2 regions of the Acidovorax sp. KPB24-03 genome follow, and region 2 is predicted to be linked to the other one. Evidence: predicted binding sites of a transcription regulator. Region 2 holds the regulator's gene; the other holds the start of a gene.
What was found. The regulator FNR, encoded in region 2, switches genes on or off when oxygen is low (the NO sensors DNR and NnrR bind a similar motif). The targets are predictions, from matches to a motif close to TTGATNNNNATCAA.
Positions count from the first base shown of each region.

Region 1: the regulator FNR is predicted to act here: its motif matches at 2,592-2,605, upstream of azu (azurin).

Region 1 covers NZ_BAAJYR010000018.1:29,208-34,622, forward strand. Annotated here, with positions in the region: gene AC27KI_RS04940 (YjfB family protein) at 124-339, opposite strand; gene AC27KI_RS04945 (dihydrolipoyl dehydrogenase) at 439-1,851, opposite strand; gene AC27KI_RS04950 (IMPACT family protein) at 1,950-2,537, opposite strand; gene azu (azurin) at 2,724-3,176, shown strand; gene AC27KI_RS04960 (hypothetical protein) at 3,308-3,517, shown strand; partial or broken gene AC27KI_RS04965 (YgiQ family radical SAM protein) at 3,685-5,415, shown strand, end outside.
Region 2 covers NZ_BAAJYR010000285.1:157-4,239, forward strand. Annotated here, with positions in the region: partial or broken gene AC27KI_RS19235 (sulfite exporter TauE/SafE family protein) at 1-64, opposite strand, end outside; gene hemN (oxygen-independent coproporphyrinogen III oxidase) at 76-1,458, opposite strand; gene fnr (fumarate/nitrate reduction transcriptional regulator Fnr) at 1,636-2,355, shown strand; gene AC27KI_RS19250 (hypothetical protein) at 2,387-2,680, opposite strand; gene AC27KI_RS19255 (FixH family protein) at 2,726-3,010, opposite strand; partial or broken gene ccoG (cytochrome c oxidase accessory protein CcoG) at 3,096-4,083, opposite strand, start outside.

The DNA of each region.
Region 1 (5,415 bases), on a different contig from region 2:
ATACTCTTTTTTGGCTAAAAGAGTATTCCAAGTTTCACCTGCCGGTGGTTTGGGTGAATCAAATCGCGGCTTTCACCATAAGACCGCCTCCCCGTAAAGCGCCGGCCCCTCAAGGCCGCCGGCTCAGGCGAACGTGTTGACCTGGGTGCCCAGCGCGCCGGAGGTGGCCAGTGCCGGTTGGGGCATCGATTGCTTCATCGACTCGATCAGCAAGGTGGCGGAGGCCTCCTGCGTGTCCAGCGCCTTTTTCAGCACCCGGATGTTCAGGGCATCGGAATTCTTCTGGCTGGCCATGGCCGTTGCGGTGTTGACGACCGACTGGGAAAGCGCGACATCCATGGGGTGCTCCTGTTGGGGCCTCGGGGCGAGGCGAAGGCAAAGACCCCTCCTTTTTCGGCACCCCCGCCCGGAACTGAAGCCCGGGCGGGTGCGGAATATTCAATCGAGTGCGCTGGCTCCATAGGCGGAGCAGGCCGACAGGTCAGAAGCGCTGCCGCTGGGCAGGTGCGAAGCCGCATCGCGCAGCGCGGTGCGCAGGCCTTCCTCCAGGACCGGGTGGTAGAACGGCATGCGCAGCAGGTCCTGCACCGTGAGCGACCGGTCGATGGCCAGCGCCAGCAGATGCGCTAGGTGCTCTCCGCTGGGGGCGCAAAGCTCCGAGCCCAGGATGCGGCCGCTTTCGCGCTCCGCATACACGTTCAGGCGGCCCTGGTTGTGCTGCGCCACGCGCGCGCGGCCCTGGCGGGAGAAATTCACCGAGCCCGTCACGAATTCGCCTTCTTTCAGGTCCTTCCAGGCCTGGCCGATCACCGCCGCGTTGGGCTGGGTGAACACGATGGACAGCGGCGTGCGCCGGCGAAAGCATTGCGGCTCGGGTGCCATGGCGTTCAGTGCGGCCATGTGGCCCTCGTCGGAGGCCTCGTGCAGCAGCGGCCGGCGGTCGTCGGCATCGCCGGCCATGAACACGGGCAGGTCCGCGATCTGCATGGTGCGCGCATCCACGGGCGGCTTTCCGTGCGCGTCCAGGGGGATGCCCAGGGTATCGAGGCCGAGGTGTTCGATGTTCGGCCGCCGCCCCATGGCCGCCAGCACCTGGTCCACCACCACCGTGGTGCTGCCGTTGCTGACTTCGATCCCGCCCGGAACTTCGCGCAAGCGGGCCTCCTCGCCCACGCTGACGACGAATTCGTCTTTCAGCACGCCCTGGAGCGCACCGAGGATGTCGGGATCGGACAGCCCGGCCAGCGATGGCCCGGTCGAGAACGCCGCCACTTCCACGCCCAGCCGCGACAGGGCCTGCGCCAGTTCCGCGCCCAGCGGTCCCAGCCCGATGACCGCCATGCGCGGCCCCAGGGTGGGCTGCTCGAAGAGGGTGTCGGTGGTCAGGATGCGGTCACCGAACGCCAGCCATTCCTCGGGAATGATGGGGCGCGAGCCGGTGGCGATGATGACGCTGCGGGCATGGTAGGTCTTGCCTCCCACTTCCACCGTGCCCGGGCCGCGCAGCCGCGCGTGGCCCGAAATGCCCTGGTCGCCGACCGCCGATGCCTTCTCGGTGCCCGCCACGAACTCGTCGCGCAGGGCGCGCACGCGCTCCAGCACGGCAGGCATGTCGACGGAGAGGCCGTCCCCGCCGCGCAGGCCGAAGGTGTCGAATGCGTGGCGCCGGTGGTAGGCGTTGGCCGCTTCGATCAGCATCTTGGAGGGCATGCAGCCCACCCGCGCGCAGGTGGTCCCCCAGGGGCCATCGTTGACGATCCGCACGCGGTCGGTGCGTTTGCGAACCTCGCGCAACGCGGCAAGGCCTGCCGATCCCGCGCCGATGATGATGGCGTCCAGGGGTGGGCTCATGGGTCGATCTCCTCAGGGGTGGCGAATGGCTGAGTGTCCCCGGGCCGCAGGGTGGGGCCTGTAGGTGCAGGGCACTTTCGGCGCAGGCGATGGCGGCGCTACGGCGCGATCCAGCCGATCCGGCCCTGGCAGGCGTCGTTCAGCCGCTGCACGAACGCCGCCTCCTGCGGCTGAGGCAACTGGATGCGCACGGCCACCAGCGAGCCGTGGGCCACCTCGCCCAGCGTGGCGCCGGCCGCCTCGACCTCGCGGCGCACCAGGCCCTCCAGGGCGTAGGGCACCTCGCACTGCAGCACCACCATGCGCTGCAGCGGCACCTTCTCGGCCGGCAGCAGCGCCTGCGCGATGGTGTCGGTGTAGGCCCGCACCAGCCCGCCCGCACCCAGCTTGACGCCGCCGAAATAGCGCACCACGGTGGCCAGCACGCCTTCGAGGTCTTGGTGGCGCAGCACCTCCAGCATCGGCCGGCCCGCGGTGCCGCCGGGTTCGCCGTCGTCCACCGCGGCCGACTGGCCGCCCGCCAGCAGCGCCCAGCAGACGTGCGCGGCACCGGGGTGCTGCTGCCACAGCGCATCGACGGTGGCCTGGGCCGACGCGCGGTCCGCCATGGGCTGCACGCAGCCGATGAACCGGCTTTTCTTGATGACCAGTTCGCTGTGGGTGGGGGTTCGCACGGTGTAGGGCATGGGCGGCGGAGCTTAACTGCACGCCGGCTCCATGGACGGCGTTCGGCACAAGGCTTGATGCACCTCAAGGCGCTGCAGGGGCCCCGCGCATACGCTCCCTGCATCGCGCTGTTGCTTCGCCCGGCTGCATGGAGCAGCCCGGCAACGCCAGGCGCAAGCACCTGTTTTATGAAGAAGGAAGACCTCATGGCAAACCACTGGAAATTCGCGGCGCTGGTCCTGGTATTGGCGGCTGGCCCCACCTGGGCCGCCGACTGCACGGCCGAGATCGAAGGCAACGATGCGATGCAATTCAACAAGGCGACCCTCGCGGTGCCGCAAAGCTGCAAGCAATTCACCGTCAAGCTCAAGCACGTGGGCAAGCTCCCGAAGACCGCCATGGGCCACAACTGGGTGCTGAGCAAGGCCGCCGACCTGCAGGCCGTGGCCACGGACGGCATCGCTGCCGGAGCCACCAAGAACTACGTGAAGGACGCGGACGCCCGGGTGATCGCGCACACCAAGATCGTGGGCGGCGGCGAGAGCGATTCGGTGACGTTCTCCACCCAGGCGCTCAAGGCCGGCGAGTCGTATGCCTATTTCTGCTCCTTTCCCGGCCATTCCGCGCTGATGAAGGGCACGCTGACGCTGGCGAAATAACCCTTCGCTTCCCGACGGTGTGGCCGTTGGCACACAAAGGGCTCCCTTTTCGGCGGGCCCTTTTTCGTTGACACGAAACAGTCACCCCGCCGCCATACGCTGGCGGCAACCCCGCATGAAAAGGACCCGCCATGCTTGCCGCTGCGCTGACCCACGTGATGAACGCCATGGTGTTTCCCGCTGCCCTGGCCGGTGCCAACGGGCCGGGCCGCGTGGAGGAGGGCGCCTTGGCCGCTATTCCTACCGCCTGGACCGCCAGGGCCACCGCACTGCACTCGCCCTACGGCGAGCCGCCCGCACCGGATCTGGACCAGCGGGTGCGTGCCTCCGGCGAATGGTGACGGGCCGATCGGGGCCCGCCACGCCGCGCACCGAGACCGCCGCCAGGCCGCTCGCCACCCGCGGCTGACCCCCTGCGGCGCAGGGCGCGGGCACGCGCCTTGGCCCTCGGTTTCGACAGGAAAGGCCCAAAAGCCTAAAATCGCGGCTTCCCCACGCCTTGCCCTCCATGAACGCCCCCGTTGACGTTTCCTTTTTCGCGCGCGCCGCGAAGCCGCTGACCAGCTATCGCCCGTATTGGGCGAAACGCTTCGGCACGGCCCCGTTCCTGCCCATGAGCCGCACCGAGATGGAGCGCCTCGGCTGGGACAGCTGCGACGTGATCCTGGTGACGGGCGATGCCTACGTCGACCACCCCAGCTTCGGCATGGCCGTGATCGGCCGCACGCTGGAGGCGCAGGGCTTTCGCGTGGGCATCATCGCCCAGCCCGACTGGCAGAGCGCCGATGCCTTCAAGGCCCTGGGCCGCCCCAACCTGTTCTGGGGCGTGACGGCGGGCAACATGGATTCCATGATCAACCGGTACACCGCCGACCGGAAGATCCGCAGCGACGACGCCTACACTCCTGGCGACGTGGGCGGCAAGCGCCCCGACCGCGCGGCCATCGTGTACAGCCAGCGCTGCCGCGAGGCCTACAAGGACGTGCCCATCGTGCTGGGCGGCATCGAAGGCAGCCTGCGCCGCATCGCCCACTACGACTACTGGAGCGACAAGGTGCGCCGCTCCATCGTGGTGGACGCCAAGTGCGATCTGCTGCTGTACGGCAACGCCGAACGCGCGCTCGTCGAAGTGGCCCACCGCCTGGCCGCGCGCGAGCCCGTGGAGCAGATCACCGACGTGCGCGGCACCGCCTTCGTGCGCCGGTCCGACGACGAAACCGGCCAGGGCTGGTTCGAAATCGACTCCACCAGCGTGGACGAGCCCGGCCGCGTCGAGGCGCACGTCAACCCCTACATGACGACCAGCGAGCAGGCCGCCGCCCAAGGCAGCACCTGCAGCAAGGAGGATGCTCCTGATTCGATAGCATCCATGCCAATGGATACTAGGGCGCAAGGGCAAAATGGCTCGAAATCCGCCGAGCCCAACCCCGCCATCCAGCCGATGCTGTTCGTGGCCAACCCGAACCTCAAGGCCAAGCTCAAGGTGCCGCCGCGCGAACGCAGCGTGATCCGCCTGCCCAGCTACGAGCAGGTCAAGAGCGATCCGGTGCTCTATGCCCACGCCAACCGGGTACTGCACCTGGAGACCAACCCCGGCAACGCCCGCGCCCTGGTGCAGGCCCACGGCGAGGGCCCGACGGCGCGCGATGTGTGGATCAACCCGCCGCCCATCCCGCTGACCACGGCCGAGATGGACTACGTGTTCGATCTGCCCTACGCGCGCGGCCCGCACCCGAGCTACGCCGACGAGAACGGCAGCCACGACGGCGCGACCAAGATCCCGGCGTGGGAGATGATCCGCTTCAGCGTGAACATCATGCGCGGCTGCTTCGGCGGCTGCACTTTTTGCTCGATCACCGAGCACGAAGGCCGCATCATCCAGAGCCGCTCCGAAGATTCGATCATCCAGGAGATCGAGGACATCCGCGACAAGGTGAGCGGCTTTACCGGCACCATCTCCGACTTAGGGGGCCCCACGGCCAACATGTACCGGCTGGGCTGCAAGAGTCCGGAGATCGAGGCCGCGTGCCGCAAGCCCAGCTGCGTGTACCCGGGCATCTGCCAGAACCTCACGACCGACCACGGCCCGCTCATCAAGATCTACCGCCGCGGCCGCGCGCTCAAGGGCATCAAGAAGATCCTGATCGGCTCCGGCCTGCGCTACGACCTGGCCGTGAAGTCGCCCGAATACGTGAAGGAGCTGGTGCAGCACCACGTGGGCGGCTACCTCAAGATCGCG
Region 2 (4,083 bases):
CCAGGCAATGCGGGCCGCCTGCCAGCCCCATGGCCAACGCGGTCCAGACCAGGGTGTCGGGCATGGCGGCGTCCTTCAGATGATGCGGGAAAAGCGCGCGCGGTTGCGGTCCGCCTGCAGGTAGCGATCAAACAGCATCGCCACGCCGCGCACGAAGAACCAGCCCATGGCCGTGACCTCGATGCCTTCCTGGCCGAGCACGACCAGGCCCTGCGCCTGCAGGTCCTCCAGTGCCTGCAGTTCGGTGGCGAAGTACTGCCGGAAATCGATCAGCCACGCCTGCTCCACCGGCTCGAACAGCACCTCGCCCTGGCACATCAGCGCCATGATGACGGAGCGGCGCACCAGGTCGTCGCGCGTGAGCGCCAGGCCCCGCACCACCGGCAGGCGCCCCTGGTTGATGAAGTCGTAGTACTCGTCCAGCGTCTTGGCGTTCTGGCTGTAGGTGGCGCCCACGCGGCCGATGGCCGACACGCCCAGGCCGAGCAGGTCGCAATCGGGCTGGGTGCTGTAGCCCTGGAAGTTGCGGTGCAGCCGGCCCTGGCGCTTGGCCACGGCCAGGGCGTCGCCCGGCAGCGCGAAGTGGTCCATGCCCACATAGACGTAGCCGGCGTCCTGGAACGACCGCAGCGATTGCGACAGCATGGCCACCTTCGACGCCGCCAGCGGCAGATCCGCCGGCACGATGCGGCGCTGCGGCTTGAAGCGCTCGGGCAGGTGGGCGTAGGCATACAGCGCGATGCGGTCCGGCCGCAACCGGCCCACCTGCTCGAGCGTGCGCTCGAAGGACTCGGGTGTCTGCCGCGGCAGGCCGTAGATCAGGTCCACGTTGATGGACTCGAAGCCCAGCGCACGCGCGCTGGCCACCAGGTCGAAGACCTGGCTGGCCGGCTGGATGCGGTGCACGGCCTTCTGCACTTCGGGGTCGAAGTCCTGCACGCCGAAGCTCAGGCGGTTGAAGCCCAGCTCCGCCAGCAGCGCCAGCCGGCCCGCGTCCACCGTGCGCGGATCGATCTCGATCGAATACTCGCCGCCGGGCGCAAGCGTGAAGCTGCGCTGGAGCATGGCCATCAGCGACCGCAGGCCGTCATCCGACAGGAACGTCGGGCTCCCCCCGCCCAGGTGCAGCTGGCTCACCACCTGGCCCACGCCACACTGGGCCGTGTGCAGGTCGATCTCGCGGCTGAGATAGCGCAGGTACACCTCGGCCCGCTCGGGGTGGCGGGTGATGATCTTGTTGCAGGCGCAGTAGTAGCACAGCGACTCGCAAAAGGGAATGTGCACATACAGCGACAAGGGCAGTGCCTTGGCGGCCGACCCCAGGCGGCGCTGCTGCAGCGCGAGAACGTAGTCGTCCTGTCCGAAGGCCTCCACGAACCGGTCGGCGGTCGGGTAGGAGGTGTAGCGGGGGCCGGGCACGTCGAAGCGGCGCAGGAGTTCAGGGGTGACAGCGATCATGGGATTTCCTTGTGCCTGCCCAATGTGCCGCAGGCCCCGGGGGAAACCCTTGACCTGGGTCAAGGGTTCTGCAGGCGCACGCTGCCACAATTGATCCATGACAGGTGCCCGGCGTTCGCCCGGGCTCTACCACCCTGCCGGCCGCCCGCCCTCCCCTCACCACAAAGGCCTTTTCCCATGAATCCGCAAACCATCAAAGTGGCATGCTCGAACTGCAACCTTCGCGAGCTGTGCATGCCGCTGGGCCTGAACGATCAGCAACTGCAGCGGATCGACGACATCGTGGCCGTGCGCCGCAAGGTCAAGCGGGGGGCCACCCTGTTTCGCAATGGCGAGCCCTTCAGTTCGCTCTTCGCCATCCGCACCGGCTTCTTCAAGACGTGCGTGGCCACCGAAGACGGCCGCGACCAGGTCACGGGCTTTCAGATGGCCGGCGAGATCATCGGCCTGGACGGCATCGTCAGCGACCACCACACCTGCGACGCCGTCGCGCTGGAAGACGCCGAGGTCTGCGTCATGCCCTTTGACCGCATCGAGGAGCTGTCGCGCGAGGTCACGGCGCTGCAGCACCACGTGCACAAGATCATGAGCCGCGAGATCGTGCGCGAGCACGGCGTGATGCTGCTCCTGGGCAGCATGCGGGCGGAAGAGCGCCTGGCGGCCTTCCTGCTCAACCTGGTGCAGCGCCTGCATGCCCGGGGCTTCTCGCAGTCCGAACTCGTGCTGCGCATGACGCGCGAGGAAATCGGCAGCTACCTCGGCCTCAAGCTGGAGACGGTGAGCCGCACCTTCTCGAAGTTCGTCGAGGACGGCATCGTCGAGGTCAAGCAGCGCCACGTGCGCATCCTGGAGACCGCGGCGCTCAAGCGCATCGTGAACTCGCAGAACTGCCACTGAGCGGCCGGCCTGCGGCACCGGCGCTGGCATTTCATGCGCCCGGGTGGTGGCGCGCGCAGTCGGCGGGCCGGTCGGTCACGGGCACGGGGCAGCGGTTCAGTTCGAACGGCGACATGGCCAGCAGCGTGGTGAGTGCGCTCGACGCCATCGTCACCAGCCAGAAAGCGAAGAAGGCGATGGTGTAGACCCCCTCGCGCGAGAGCGCCAGCGGCTGTCCGAACCAGTGCATGTCCTGTGGGTCCACCAGGGCAAAGACCAGCATTTCCAGCACGCCCGCCATCAGGAAGGCGGGCCATGCAATCCACATGAGGCGTTGGGTCCACATTGCGCTTGTCTCCTCGTTTCGGGGGGTGGTGCGGACAGGCCGCCTTCAGCGCGGCTGGTCCTGCACGGGGGTGGCCGCATGGTTGCGCGCCTTCATGGCCGGGGCCAGGCTGTTCGGCGCGCCCTGCAGCGTCTTGTTGATCTCGATGCCCTGGCGGTAGTAGTCCTCGGCCACCACCGGGTCGGGGCGCACGACCGCCACCCACAGCGTGGTGAAACCCGCCACGACCACGATGGCCGGCCCGGCAATGACCATCCAGACGAAGCCGAACTTCCACCAGGGAGCGGCCGAAGGAAGGGGAGCCGGTGCGGCGGCGATAGGGGATGGCATGGTGTTCACTCCTGACAGGAAAAGAAGAAATGCGGTCGGAACAGCGGTCTGGCGCCTGAAACGGTGACGGTGTGGCCGGCGGCGCTCATCGCGGCACCAGGAAGACCGACTTCTCGGCGACATGGCCGCCCGAGCCCAGCGCCTGCACGTCGAACTGCACGGCATGCGATCCGGGCGGCGCGGAGCCGTAGGGGATCTGCAGGCGCACGGCCACCCAGCGGGACTCGGCCGCGCCGATCTCCACCTCGGCGTCGGACGCCACGCGCAGCCCCTGCAGCCCGCTCGCTCCGATGCGGTAGCGCTGGCCGGACTCGGTGGCATTCATGATCTGCAGGCGGTAGATGTTCTCCAGCTGCCCACCGGCCACGATGCGCGAGAGCGCGGCGCGGTCGCGCACCACGTCCACCTTAAGCGGCGTGCGCAGCACCAGGCTGGACAGCAGCCCCACGCACAGCGCCACCAGCAACGCGCTGTAGACCAGCACGCGGGGGCGCAGCACGCGGCGCAGCATCTGCGCCCGGCCCCAGCGAGCCGCCACGCCGTTCTGCGTGGAAAAGCGGATCAGCCCCCGCGGGTAGTGCATCTTGTCCATCACGGTGTTGCAGGCGTCCACGCACAGCCCGCAGCCAATGCACTCGTATTGCAGGCCGTTGCGGATGTCGATGCCCACCGGGCACACCTGCACGCACAGCGTGCAGTCGATGCAGTCGCCCAGGCCCCGGGCCTTGTAATCCACCGTCTTGGTGCGGGGACCGCGCGGCTCGCCGCGCGCGTCGTCGTAGGTGACGATGAGCGTGTCGCGGTCGAACATGGCGCTCTGGAACCGGGCATAGGGACACATGTACTTGCACACCTGCTCGCGCATGAAGCCGGCATTGCCGTAGGTGGCGAAGCCGTAGAACAGCACCCAGAAGATCTGCCAGCCGCCCTGCATCGCCAGGAGCTCGCCCGACAGTTGGCGGATGGGCACGAAGTAGCCCACGAAGGTGAAGCCCGTCCACAGCGCCACCGTGATCCAGAGGAACTGCTTGAGCGCCTTCTTGCGCACCTTCTCGAAGGTCCAGCCCCCGGCA